One region of the Mesorhizobium sp. M1A.F.Ca.IN.022.06.1.1 genome, then DNA from elsewhere that is predicted to be linked to it. Evidence: riboswitches for the same ligand, from Rfam matches in the RefSeq annotation. Region 1 holds a riboswitch; each other region holds the start of a gene.

Evidence for each region. A riboswitch is a leader RNA that binds a small molecule or an ion and turns the genes downstream of it on or off. The one in region 1 is predicted to bind cobalamin.
Region 2: it holds a riboswitch for cobalamin, as region 1 does, so the genes downstream of both, EJ078_RS26340 (CbtB domain-containing protein) here and bluB (5,6-dimethylbenzimidazole synthase) in region 1, are expected to answer to the same signal.
Region 3: it holds a riboswitch for cobalamin, as region 1 does, so the genes downstream of both, EJ078_RS02595 (HoxN/HupN/NixA family nickel/cobalt transporter) here and bluB (5,6-dimethylbenzimidazole synthase) in region 1, are expected to answer to the same signal.

What each region holds. Positions count from the first base shown of each region.
Region 1 is NZ_CP034455.1:1,445,381-1,449,736, forward strand. Features, by position in the region: gene EJ078_RS07185 (exodeoxyribonuclease VII small subunit) at 37-288, opposite strand; gene EJ078_RS07190 (histone deacetylase family protein) at 292-1,218, opposite strand; cobalamin riboswitch at 1,333-1,511, shown strand; gene bluB (5,6-dimethylbenzimidazole synthase) at 1,554-2,285, shown strand; gene EJ078_RS07200 (aminotransferase class V-fold PLP-dependent enzyme) at 2,633-3,814, shown strand; gene EJ078_RS07205 (D-amino-acid transaminase) at 4,006-4,356, shown strand, end outside.
Region 2 is NZ_CP034455.1:5,542,641-5,546,996, reverse strand. Features, by position in the region: gene cobO (cob(I)yrinic acid a,c-diamide adenosyltransferase) at 1-162, opposite strand, end outside; gene cobU (bifunctional adenosylcobinamide kinase/adenosylcobinamide-phosphate guanylyltransferase) at 164-685, opposite strand; gene EJ078_RS26345 (CbtA family protein) at 678-1,475, opposite strand; gene EJ078_RS26340 (CbtB domain-containing protein) at 1,491-1,670, opposite strand; cobalamin riboswitch at 1,707-1,905, opposite strand; gene EJ078_RS26335 (gamma-glutamylcyclotransferase) at 1,976-2,662, opposite strand; gene EJ078_RS26330 (aromatic ring-hydroxylating dioxygenase subunit alpha) at 2,804-4,003, shown strand; gene EJ078_RS26325 (MFS transporter) at 3,972-4,356, opposite strand, start outside.
Region 3 is NZ_CP034455.1:527,367-531,722, reverse strand. Features, by position in the region: gene EJ078_RS02605 (hypothetical protein) at 1-722, shown strand, start outside; gene EJ078_RS02600 (DOPA 4,5-dioxygenase family protein) at 967-1,374, shown strand; cobalamin riboswitch at 1,455-1,646, shown strand; gene EJ078_RS02595 (HoxN/HupN/NixA family nickel/cobalt transporter) at 1,757-2,803, shown strand; gene EJ078_RS02590 (HWE histidine kinase domain-containing protein) at 3,337-4,356, opposite strand, start outside.

The DNA of each region.
Region 1 (4,356 bases):
CGTTTGCAGGCGGCCTCACCTGAATATCAATACACCTCACTCGGCGTCGAGCGGCTCCGTTCCAACCGGCTTGCCGTCGCGCGAGAGCCTGATCTTCTCGACCTTGTCCTCGGCGGCCTTGAGCAAGCGGTCGCAATGAGCCTTCAGCGCCTCGCCGCGCTCGTAGATCTTGATCGACTGGTCGAGCGGAACGTCGCCGCGCTCCAGATCATCGACGATCTTCTCCAGCGCGTCGAGCGCCTGTTCGAAGCTCATCGCCTTGACGTCTTGGTTAGCTTCATCAGCCATCATTCATCCCTTCATCAGCCGCCCGACATGGGCGGCGACCGAAAATGCCAATCCTTGCAGATCGTAACCGCCCTCCAGCAGGCTGACGAGCCGGTTGCCGCTGTGGCGCCCGGCGCGCTCCATCAGCTGGCCGGTCGCCCAGTCGAAATCATCCTCGGTCAGGTTGATCGCGGCCAGCGGATCGCGATGGTGCGCATCGAAACCGGCGGAAATGATGATCAGATCCGGCTGGAAGGCGTCGATCGACGGCAGCACGCGCGACAGGAAGGCGTCGCGGAACGTGTCGCTGCCGGTGCTCGGCGCAAGCGGCGCGTTGACGATGTTGCCGGCGCCGGTCTCGCTCTTGGCACCGGTGCCCGGATAAAGCGGCATCTGGTGGGTCGAGCAATAGAGCACCGACGGATCGTCCCAGAAAATGTCCTGCGTGCCGTTGCCGTGATGCACATCCCAATCGACGATGGCGACGCGCTCGGCCAGATGCTTCTCCTGCGCATAACGGGCGGCGATCGCCGCGGTGTTGAACAGGCAAAAGCCCATCGCGGTCGCTTTTTCGGCGTGATGGCCGGGCGGACGCGCGGCAACGAAGACATTGGCGGCACGGCCCTCGAACACATCGTCGACGGCGGCGTTCGCCGCGCCGATCGCCGTCACCGCGGCCTGCCAGCTTTTCGGGCTGGCGCTGGTGTCGGCATCGATCGAGACGATCCCCGTCTCGGGAATCGCAGCGCGGACACGGCCGACGAAATCCTCCGGATGCGCGTAAAGGATAGTCGCCTCGTCGCCTTCCGGCGCCTCGACGCGGTCGAGGGCCGAAAAAGCCTCGTCGTCGAGCACGCGCTCGATGGCGCGCAAACGGTCGGGCCGCTCGGGGTGGCCGGGCGGCGTGAGGTGTTCCAGGAATACCGGATGAGTGTAAAGACGAGTGGTCATGGCGCCTAATCTAGGCACCTGTCGCACGGATAGCCATGTTTCAGCGCCGAATGATTGGGGAAATCGCGCCCAATCGTGTCGCTGGCGGCATTGGCCCGGCTTCGGCTTCGCGATAAGGTCGCGTCGCTGCCTGGTGCCCGCAACGCGGGAGAATCGGGAACACGGTTGAAATCCGTGGCGTGCCCAACGCTGTGAGGGGGACCGCGCCGGCAAACGCCACTGTCCCAGACGGGAAGGCGCCGGATGCGGGTCGATCCCGAGCCAGAAGACCGGCCCGGCAGACATGGTCATCCGCATGGTCAGGCGGAGGACTGCTTATCGCAAGGGGACAAGCGATGCAGGCACGAACAGCCGCCGCCGGCGGCGATGACTTTGACCAATTGGCGCGCGACGCCGTCTACCGGGCCATGTTCACCCGGCGCGACGTGCGCAGCCATTTCCTTGCCGACGATCTCGACGACAGCGTTTTGGCGCGGCTGCTCACCGCGGCACACCACGCGCCGTCGGTCGGCTACATGCAGCCCTGGAACTTCATCATCATCCGGGACGCCACAAGGCGGCGGCAGGTGCGCGACCTGTTTTTGGCCGCGCGCGAACAGGAACTGCCGGCGATCGAGGCGGACCGGCAGGCGCTCTACCGCAAGCTGAAGCTCGAGGGCATCTGCGAAAGCGCGCTCAACCTGTGCATCACCTGCGACCGCCAGCGCTCGAAGAACTCGCCGCTCGGGCGCTGGCACAATCCGGAGATGGACCTCTACAGCACCGTCTGCGCGGTGCAGAATTTCTGGCTCGCGGCGCGGGCGGAAGGCGTCGGGGTCGGCTGGGTGAGCATCATCGAGCCCGAAGCGCTGAAGCGACTGCTGTCGATCCCCGAGCACGTCACGCCGATCGCCTATCTCTGCGTCGGCCGCGTCTCGGAATTCGCTCCAAGGCCCGACCTCGAAGCGCATGGCTGGGGCAAGCGCCTGCCGCTGCCCGAGCTGGTGATGAGCGAGACCTTTTGCGGCGCCGGCGAGGCGCCGCTCAAATCGGCGATCGCTCGTCTCGGAGAACGATTAAAGCCTTAGAACCGCTCGGCGTTCCATAGACCCGCCCCAACCGCAACGCGCCATCGCGCTTCGCGTTTGCGCAATGGCGCATTGGAAATGCCTGACCGTCGTTGCCCGCTCAGAAAACCGGGGATTGTTCGCGCATCGCTCGACAACGTGACGGTTCTTCCTGGCGTGATTGGGCCGGATCTCCGCACTCGCTTCCTCACGGCTAACCCTGTGCCAAGCGATGTCGTTCTCGGGCTTCAACGTCTGGCGAATTCACCGGCGTTCGCAATTAAATTCTGTCTTCTCATGTGAATAGGCAGATTGAGCTGGGCTACGGCGCTTATTGTCGGGCGATAGATGAGACCCGGCGTGTTCCCATGAATTTTTTTGCAATAGATCGGTCCGCCGAACATGAGGACGAAGCGGAATGGGAGCGCATCCGCGCAAAATACCCGCCGCAAGAACCATTCCTCAACTTGAACAACGCCGCGGTCAGTCCCCCACCGACTGTTGTCGAGGAAGCGACGGTTGACGCCTACCGCTTCATCAGTCGCAATCCCGACTACAATATGTGGAGCAAGCTCGACACAGCACTTCCTCATATCAAACGCGAGCTGGCGGAACTGATCGATTGCAGCCCCGGAGAGATCGCGCTGAACCGGAATTCGTCGGAGGGTCTTTCGACAGCGATCTTCGGAATACCGCTGACTAAGGGCGATCAAGTGCTGATCTCGCCTTGGGACTACCCCAGCGTTCGTGCGGGCTGGCTGCAGCGGCAACAGCGCGAGGGCATCGAGGTTGTAAACTGCACCTTCGACCTCATGGACAGCGACGACGACATCATCGAATCCTATGTTCAGGCGATGACCCCGCGTACCCGCGTCCTGCAGCTGACCCACATGTACCACTGGAACGGGCGTGTCCTGCCGGTGAACCGGCTCTGCGAAATCGCGCGGGAGCGCGACATCATGACTGTCGTCGACGGTGCCCAGACTTTTGCTCAGATGCCGGTCAGCTTCCGCGAACTCGATTGCGATTTTTTTGTCACCAGCCTGCACAAGTGGCTCGGTGCTCCTATCGGCAACGGGATGCTGGTCGTCAGCGAACGCCGGATCGATACCACCTGGCCATTGCTTGCACCTTTCGACCAGCCCGCGGTGCACATAGACAGGTTCGACCATTGGAATCTCGGCACCTACAATTCCGCTGTCCAGGCAGGAATCGCGCCCGCAATTCAATTCCACAAGGCGATCGGCGCGGAACGGATGCATGCGCGACTGCGCGAACTCACCCGATATTGGGTAGGTCTCGTCCAGGACATTCCCGGTTTCAGGCTCCATACGCCGACCGACACGGACAGCCTCGCTGCGATAAGTCTGTTTTCGATCGACAGCATCGACATGCAAGAACTCGAGCGCGACCTTCGCGAGAAACACCAGGTCCACGTGAAATACCGCAAGGTCGAGCACGTCGAGGGTTTGCGGGTTTCGCCACACATTTACATGCTTAAGCGCGATCTTGATGCCTTTGTCGCCGCGCTGCGAAGCGCTGTGGAGTGAACCGACGAATTTTCTCTGGCTGTGCCCGACCTTAGCCGTCTGCTGTCTGGCGAATAGCGTTTTCGCAGTCGAGGGGTGCAGGATGGCAGCGCCGCTATTTGCGCTTAAAGCTGCCCAGGCCTGCACCCTGACAAGAGTTCAATAGTTTCGCTCAAGGCGGTGAGCGTGGTCTGCATTTTTGAGGTCGATCAATGCGCCAAGTCTACGTGAGTGGATCCTATCTACCGGAAAGCGAGGCCCGTATCTCGGTCTTCGATCGGGGCTTCCTGTTCGCCGACGGAGTCTATGAGGTCACGCTCGTTCTTGATGGCAAGCTCGTCGATTTTGCCAGTCACATGGCGCGCCTGCGGCGATCGCTCCGTGAGCTCGATATGCCGTTCTCCCTGACCGAAGCAGATCTTTTGAAGATCCACAGGGAGCTCATTGGACAGAACAATGTATCCGAGGGACTTGTCTATTTGCAGATCACCCGGGGCGCGGCCGACCGCGATTTCATATTTCCTACTCGGGATACGCCCAACACCGTGGTGCTCTTCACACAA
Region 2 (4,356 bases), 2.2 Mb from region 1:
CGTGGTCTTGCCCTTGCCCGGCCCCGTATTGACGATCAGCAGTCCCTTCTCGATCGTCTTGCCGGCCACCTCGGCATCCTGCACCGCCTTGCGCTTGGCCATCTTGGCTCGATGGCGTTCGGCATCCTTGTCGTCGATGATCGTGTCTTTGATCTCGCCCATGTCACTTCACCTTGAGCGGCAGCCCCGCCACCATCATCAGCACGCTGTCGGCGACAGCCGCGACCTGCTGATTGAGCCGCCCGGCGGCGTCGCGGAACCGGCGCGCCAGCGCATTGTCCGGCACGATGCCGAGCCCGACTTCGTTAGACACCACAAACCACGGTCCGCGCGGCTGCGAAAGCACATCCGAGAGCCGCCGGCACTCGGCCTCGATATCGTGGTCCGCCAGCATATGATTGCTCAGCCACAATGTCAGGCAATCGATAAGCACCGGCTGGTGATCGGGCAAGGCGTCGAGCGCGCCGACCAGGTCGAGCGGCGCATCGACGGTGACCCAGCCTTTGCCGCGGCGCGAGCGATGCAGCGCGATGCGCTCGCGCATCTCCTCGTCATAGGCCTGCGCGGTGGCGATATAGGCCCAAGGCGACGGGCTTGCCGCCACCAGGCACTCGGCATGCGCGCTCTTGCCGGAGCGCGCACCGCCGATGATGAAGGTCAGATGGCCGTCCGCGCGATCAGGCAAAGCTGTCGCGCAGGCTGGTCGATGTACCGGTGATGCGCCCGCGCACCACACCGACGGCCGCACCGAGCACCAGCCAGAAGACCAGATCGGTGAGGGTCACCGCCACCACGAACTGATGGTGCAGCCCCTCGGGAATCGCCGTCTCGAAGCTGACGGGCTGCGGCGCGCCGACTACGTGCGGAGCGACGATCAGCACGACCGCCAGAATTGCCAAGGGCAGCGACTTGCGAAAGGCGATCAATCCAAGGCCGACCGCGGTTGCGGCCACCGTCGAAATCCACCAGATCTGGCGCGGCAGAAGTTCCGCCGCCGGCATGGCCGGCAGTTCCGGCGGCAGGCCGAGGCCGGGCGCGAGCGTGAAAACCGCAAAACCGGCAAGGCCCCAGAACACGCCCTGGCGCCAGCTGCCGATGCCACCGGCGAATTCCGACACCGCGACCAGGATCAGTGCGAAGCCGATGCCGGTGACGATGTTTGCGACAACGTTGAAGGCGAAGCGCTCGAAGCCGTCGGCCGGAGCCCAGCCCTCGTCCTCGGTCGGAGCCGCCGCTTCCGTCGACGCAGGAGCGGCGCTGCTCATCGCATTGCCCGCCGGTTCGGCCGAGCTCATGGCAGTGCCAGTTCCAGTGTTGGCGGCATGGTCGTGGTGATGACCGCCGCCCGCCTTTTCATAGACTTCCGCTTTGAGGATCAGCGGCACTGTCGCATAGGCCTGCATGCAGGCAAGCGCGATGCCCGCCACGAGCCCTGCGATCGCCGCGACGAACACGACGTTGCGAAACAGATTCATGATATCGGGCCTTCGTCAGTGGCAGGGAAAAGCCATCGAGTGACGATAGTCGTGGGCAGCGTTGTGGATCGCATCGATGTGCGAGAAGCCGACGAAACCGACGACGAAAATGCCGAGCAGCGCGGCGAGAGCCAGCTGCATGATGCGCGACTGCGAGGAGACGGAGGCGCCGAGGGCGACGGAAGCGGTATTCATGTCTTGTCCTTTCGCCCTCCACCCGAGGGCATCGAAGTCAACTTTCCTGTCGCCGGCAGGTCTCCTGGCTCGCGGATTCGCACCCTTCCCCACCTTCCCGAGGACAAACCTCAGTGGTCTATGGAGAGGACTACCGCACACAGTTGCGGGGGCAGCCACGGCTTAGGGCAAAGACTCCACCCTCACCGCATTCCCTCTTGGCTCCAAAAACGGAACCGACGACGCCAGCGACTATAGGCAGAATCGTCGCGACCGGCAAACCAAATTCCGTCACGCCGCAGCGTGATTGCGGCACCGGTTTCGGACTAAGATCCGGCGATCCGCTCGGCGACGAGCTTCTGCAATCGCCACAAATGGCGGTCGTGAATACCGCGCTGTTCGAGGTTCTTCACCGTGTTGTAGAGATAGTCGGCGCCTGAACCCCAGTGGCCGCACGAGGTCGCCAGCCTTTCGACCACCTCGTCTTCGTTGAGTGGGCCGGCATAGGTCGTGCCTTTGCGATTGATGACGAAGGCAAGCGCTCTCAACGGCCCCTTGTCGGTTGCGAGTTGCAGCAGGCGCGGCCGGTAGCTGGTCGGCTTCAGCGTCATCTCGCGGCGAAAAAGCCTGTCCAGCGCCTGCCGGCGGTCACCACCGTTCAGGCGGAAAGCAACGCCCTTGCATTGGCCGCCACGATCCAGCGCCATCATCAGGCCGGGGCTTTGCTTGGTGCCGCGCCAGCGCGTCATCTTCATGCAGAAGGAGCGATGCCAGCCGCGAGCCACGGCGACGCGCTCCTCAAAATGCTCGATTTCCGGTTTCCAGATCAGCGAGCCGTAGCCGAACAGCCAGAGAGGCTCGGTTGCAGGTAGCTCGGCCTCGAATGCATCCAGCATGGCTTCATAGTCGCTGTCCACGAGATGCTCGGCATCCGGGTCGGGCCCCGGGTCATCGACCGCGCGAAAACAGCGGGCGACCAGTTCCACGGTCAGCGACATCGTTCTTGCAGGCATACTTTGCAATCCTGGGCAGCCGGCGAAACCGCAGGCGATTACGAAGTGACCTTAAGGGCAGCACCCGGAAGCGACAATGGCCGCGCAATTGACAACGGTCCTGCCCGGGTGTCGGCTGTCATCAGCCAAGGGGAGCCGCTCATGCAGCCAAATCCTAGCGAACACAGCCGCTACAATGGCCTCACCAGCCTCGAGCCGACGTTGCCTGCAAGCGCCTATCGGGAAGCCGACGCTTACCGGCTCGATCTCGAAGCGATCTGGTATCGGAGCTGGCTCATGGTTTGCCGCGAAGCCGATCTCGCGGAACCTCTTGCCTTTCGAACCGCGCGTATCGGCTCGCAGGAGGTCGTCGTGCTGCGCGACGAGGCCGGGAGCTTGCGCGCCTTCCACAACACCTGCCGGCATCGCGGCTCGCAGCTCTGCCTGGAAAGCGAAGGGCGGCTGAAGGCAAGGCTGCTCACCTGCCCCTACCACGCCTGGTCCTATTCGCTGCGCGGCGATCTCGTCCGTGTCCCATCGAAATCGCTGCCCGAAGGCTTCGACAAGGAAAATTATCCGCTCTACCGGGTGGCGCTGTCAGTGTGGCGCGGCTTCGTCTTCATCAATCTCGCAGAGGATCCCGATGGCTCGGGGGAAGCCTCCTTCGACTCCGCCTCCCGCGATCTTTCGAACTGGCCGCTGGAGACGCTCGTCCCCGGGCACCGGCTCACCAAGGTGATGAACTGCAACTGGAAAATCTTCTGGGAGAACTTCAACGAATGCCTGCATTGCCCGGGCGTGCACAAGGACCTGTCGCGGCTGGTGCCGATCTATGGGCGCGGCCTGATGGCGAGGCATGACGATCCGGAATGGGCGCGCTATGCGGATAATGATGCTCCGGAGTTTTCCGGCGGCCTACGCGCCGGCGCCGAGACCTGGTCGCGCGACGGACGCGTCCATGGGCCGGTCTTTGCCGGGCTGACGCCGGCCGAGCGAGCCGCCGGCCAGACCTACGCTACCTCGCTGCCCTCGATGTTCGTCGTCGGCCATGTCGACTATGTCCGCACGGTGCGTCTCGCCCCGCTCGGGCCGGAGCAGACGGAACTCACCGCCGAATGGCTGTTCGCGCCCGATGCCCTGGCACAAACCGATATCGACAACATCGTCGCCTTCGGCGCGCAGGTGCTGGAGGAGGACGCCGCGATCTGCGAGATCAACCAGAAGGGCATGCACTCGATCCGCCACCAGGCCGGCGTGCTGATGCCCGAGGAGTACGATTTGCGCCGCTTCCACGAGTGGGTGCGTGGGCGCCATGCCGCGTTGCAGCCGGTCAAAACGACTTCGGCAGATAGCGCCAGGTGAAGAAGCCACAGAAGGCGGCCAACAGGCCGAGCGTGACGAACACCGAGCCGAGACCGAAGAAGGAGAGCACCACCGAATAGACCAGCGGCGGCGTCAGCTCGGAGAAATCGAGATAGGTTCGGTAGACAGCCGCCATCTGCGCTCGTTCATAGGAACGCACTGAGCGCATGAAGGCTGTCGAGCCCAGCGCGTCGAGCGCAATGGTGAACAAGGCGCCGCCGAGCAGGAAGGCGGCGGTGAGCAGCGGCGCGGCGGCGCCGACGCCGCCGGCCACGAAGAGCATCGCCGCCATGGCGAAATAGGCGAAAGCCATGGTCCGACGGCCGCCGAAGCGCTTTCCCGCCCTGACCCAG
Region 3 (4,356 bases), 920 kb from region 1:
AAAAATACCTAGCAGCCGCGCTGGCGATCGCCATCCCGATCGGGTATGCCTCGGCGCTTGACGTCGGCGTGGGCGGCAAGGTCGGCGGCATCGGCGTGGGCGCCGGATTGGGCGCCGGTTCGCAAGGCGTGTCGGCGGGCGTGGGCGCCAGTGCCGACGGTGTCGGCGGCGCAAACGTCGGCGCATCGACCGGCGGCGGATCGCTCGGCGTCAATGCCGGCGGCAATCTGGGCAGCACCAGCACAGGCGTGTCGACAAGCGTGGGCGGCGCCGCCGCGGGCGACGATCCTTCCGCCGTCAGCGGATCGGCTGCCTCTGCGCAGAACCCGGCCGCGGTGCCGACAGCCCCTGCTTTGGCCAAAAGCGCGACGCAGACCATTGTGCTGCCTCCAGTGCTGAGGCCCTCCAGATCCGCCGGCGGCGACCTCCGGCGGGTCACCAAAGGCTATCGCATCGCGCCGCTGTCACCTCCGAAGGCGATACCCGGCACGCCGGCCGCCGTAGTGCGCGCCTGTCGCGCCGCGATCGCGGCGGCCGCCAAGCCCCTCGGCGCCGTGCGTGTTTACACGGTCAGCGCCGGCCCCTTGCGTCAACGCCGAAGCGGGCTCAACGCGCCGATCGAGGTGCGCATAGACTATGACGGGCGAGGCGGCATCGAAGTGAGGCAGGCGAAAGTCGGCTGTCGCCTAAATGCGAAGGGCGCGGTCACCGCGGTGATTTAGGGCAAAGGCAGAACGGCCGTTGCCATCCTTCCTGCCGGTTGCAACCTCGGCGGTTTGGCAATTCCTCGCCCCCACAAGGTGGACGGGAGAGGTGGCTCGGCGCAGCCGAGACGGAGCGGGGGAGCGCCATATCCGATAACCCTGCCGACCGTAGGCGCGGACCTCGGCCGGCTGCAGACAAGGCGCCCGCGCTTCGGCTAGAGTTCCGCCGGGCGCAAAAAAATCATCGAAGGGGAGCATCGCGATGAACGAAGTCAGGCCGATCGCCGAGATCGCGAGCTATCACGCCCATATCTACTACGGCGGGGAGGCCGAGCGGCAGCACGCCGAATGGCTTCGCGATCGCATCGCAGAGCGTTTCCGCGTGCGCCTGGGCAATTGGCGCGACGAGCCGGTCGGCCCGCACCAGCAAGCCATGTACCAGGTCTCCTTCGCCACCGAGATCTTTGCCACGCTGGTTCCCTGGCTGATGCTGAACCATGGCGGCCTGAGCATCCTCATCCATCCCAACACCACCAACCCCAAGCGCGACCACCTTATCGACCCGATTTGGATCGGCCAGGCGCTGCCGGTGAAGGGCGACGTGCTTGGCGAAGAGGACGAGGCGGAAGAGGCGCTGGAGGTGAATACCGAGCCGACGCTGGGGGTGTGAGGGGGGCGCGGCGATCTCGTCACGATGGCGTGAGAGGCGGCTGGCCGGCGGAGTTGTCGATTGACTGACCAATCGCGGTGTGGCGAATTCGCGCTGATGGTTCCCTTCGGGGATCAAAAGGGAACGCGGTGCGGAGAAATCCAAAGCCGTGGCTGCCCCCGCAACTGTAAGCGGCATGCCGGTTTCACGATGCCACTGGCTGCATGGGCCGGGAAGGCGAAAGCGGCGGGAATCCGCGAGCCAGGAGACCTGCCATCATGGACGTCAAAGCAGAACATCGGACGGGGTGATCCGGTGTGCGCGCCTGGCCGGAGGGCGGGGCGAGTTCCCTGCGATGACAGGCAACGTCAAAGGCAGAACCATGCTGACCCAACTATCGAAAATGCTGAACAAAACCGCGCCGGACCTGAAGGCCAGGCTGATTACAATCTACGGGGCGCTCGCCATTCTCAACGTCGGGGCGTGGCTGTGGGCTTTCGTCGCCTTCCACGACAAGCCGACATTGCTTGGCGTCGCTCTCGTCATTTATGGCCTCGGCTTGCGCCATGCCGTCGATGCCGACCACATAGCGGCCATCGACAATGTCACGCGCAAGCTGATGCAGAACGGCAAACGGCCGGTCTCCGTCGGCTTCTTTTTCGCACTCGGCCATTCGACGATCGTCGTCATCGTCGCTGCGGCTATCGCGGCGGCAACGTCCCTGCTCGGCCGCTTCCAGAGCTTTCAGGAGATTGGCGGCACGATCAGTACCGGCGTTTCCGCACTCTTCCTGCTCGCCATCGCGGCGATGAACATCGTCATCTTGTTCTCGATCTACAGAAGCTATCGGCGGGTGCGGGCCGGTGAGGCGTTTGTCGAGGAGGACCTGGACCTGCTGCTCAACAATCGCGGCTTCCTGGCCCGCGTCTTCCGCCCGATGTTCCGGCTGGTGTCGCAGAGCTGGCACATGTTCCCACTTGGTTTCCTCTTCGGCCTTGGCTTCGACACCGCGACCGAAGTCGCCATGTTCGGCGTGTCCGCGGCACAAGCGGCCAAGGGCGTGCCGTTCGAAGCCATTCTGGTCTTCCCGGTGCTTTTCGCGGCCGGTATGTCACTGGTCGACACGACCGATGGTGTGATGATGCTCGGCGCCTATGAGTGGGCCTTCGTCAAGCCGATCCGCAAACTGTACTACAACATGACGATCACCCTGGTGTCGGTCCTTGTCGCAGTACTGATCGGCGGCATCGAGGCGCTCGGCCTGATCGGTGACAAGCTCGGTCTGTCGGGCGGCTTCTGGAACGGCGTCGGCACGCTCAACGACAATTTCAACAATCTGGGCTTCGCCATTATCGGCATCTTCATCGCCGCCTGGGCGATCTCCTACCTCGTCTACAAGGCCAAGGGGCTGGATGATGTGGAGAGCGCATCCGCAGCAAAGAATTCATAAACCGCCGGCTGCGGCTGGCTGCAGCAGACCAGCCGCATCTCTCTGCCATCAGACGCCGGCGGGCTGCCAGCCTGCCTCCTTGAATGCCTCGGCATCGGGAAGCCGATGACGGCAAAGGTCGATCGCCGCCCCGTCAGCGGTGCTCGCCTTGACATTTTTGTTCCTATTTTGTTCACTGTTGGCCAGACAGCAACAGGAGATAGCCGGCCCGTGCGCACGCGCTTCAAAGGCATGCTGAGGACCCGTAGCCCAAGCCTTTGGAAGTGTGACGGAATTCTGCGCTTGGATAAGCCAGGGGTTAAGGCCTGGGATAAGTCCCATAATCCATAAGCCAGTATCCAGTCCAAATATCCAGAGTCCAGAACAGAAAAGCTGGCGCTTTTCTGTTCTAAAAAAGCGGGGAAGGGGAAAGCAAAAATGGGAGCAGCGCAAGCCATTCGGCGTACGGCGCTACGGCGAGGGCTCGGCGGCGCCAGCGAGCTTCCGACGTGGCGGCGAGCCGCCCTGTTCGGTCTCCCAGGATGCAACCGGCCTCACGTCAGCCCGGCGATCTGCTCATCGGGGTCGAGCTCCGCCCCGCCGGCGACGACCACGTTGGCGAGCGGCGCCGAGAGCGTCCAGCGAACGAGGCCGGGCAGCCGTTCCATGGAGGCGCTGCCGGAGAGGCTGGTGGGGACGACGCGCTGGAGAACGACGCTGCCGAAGCCTTTGTGCGGCTCGGCATCGGCGGCCGCGGCAGGTTCGGAAAAATGTTCCTCCCAGACCAGCTCGAAATCGCTGCCTTCGGGGGCCGGGGCTACCCGCCAGTCCATTCGCACGGTTCCGGCGTCGCCGGCCAGGGCGCCGTATTTCGTCGCGTTGGTGCCCAGCTCATGCAGCGCCATGCCGATGTTCTGCACCGCGTTCAGCCGCAACGTCACGTCCGGCCCGCAAGGCGAGATTCGCTCTTCGTGTCCGAACGGCCGCAGATGTTCCCGCACAAGGTCGGCCATGCCTGCGCCGCGCCAGTCGTTCAGCACCAAAAGGTCGTGCGAGCGCGACAGCGCCATGATGCGTTCGCGGATCTGGTGTTCGAACGCGCGCGGGTCGGTCGCGCGCTTGCTCGTCTCGCGGATCATGGAAAGGATCACGGCGTACTGGTTTTTGACGCGGTGGTTCACCTCGCGCATCAGAAGCTGGATCTGCTGTTCGCTCGCCCGTTTTTCGGTGATGTCGGCCGCCATGCCGAACCATTCCAGGATGCTGCCAGTGTCATCGACGATCGGGATTGCCCGTGAGGTGGTCCAGCCGGCGGACCCGTCGGCGCGCCGCACCCTGTGCTCGAGCTCGAACACGCCGCGCTCCATGATGGCGCGCTCGATCGCCGCCTGGATGCTCGCCTGGTCTTCCGGGAACAGGTATTCGTCGCGCCAGCGGATCGCCGGCCCCTGGGCGCTCGACAGGAAGCCGCGGCCGTCCAGCTCATGCATTTCCTGCCAGTCCGGGCTCATCCGGTAAACCACGTCGGAGCTGGCATTGACCAGCGCGCGAAACCGCTGCTCGCTTTCGCGCAC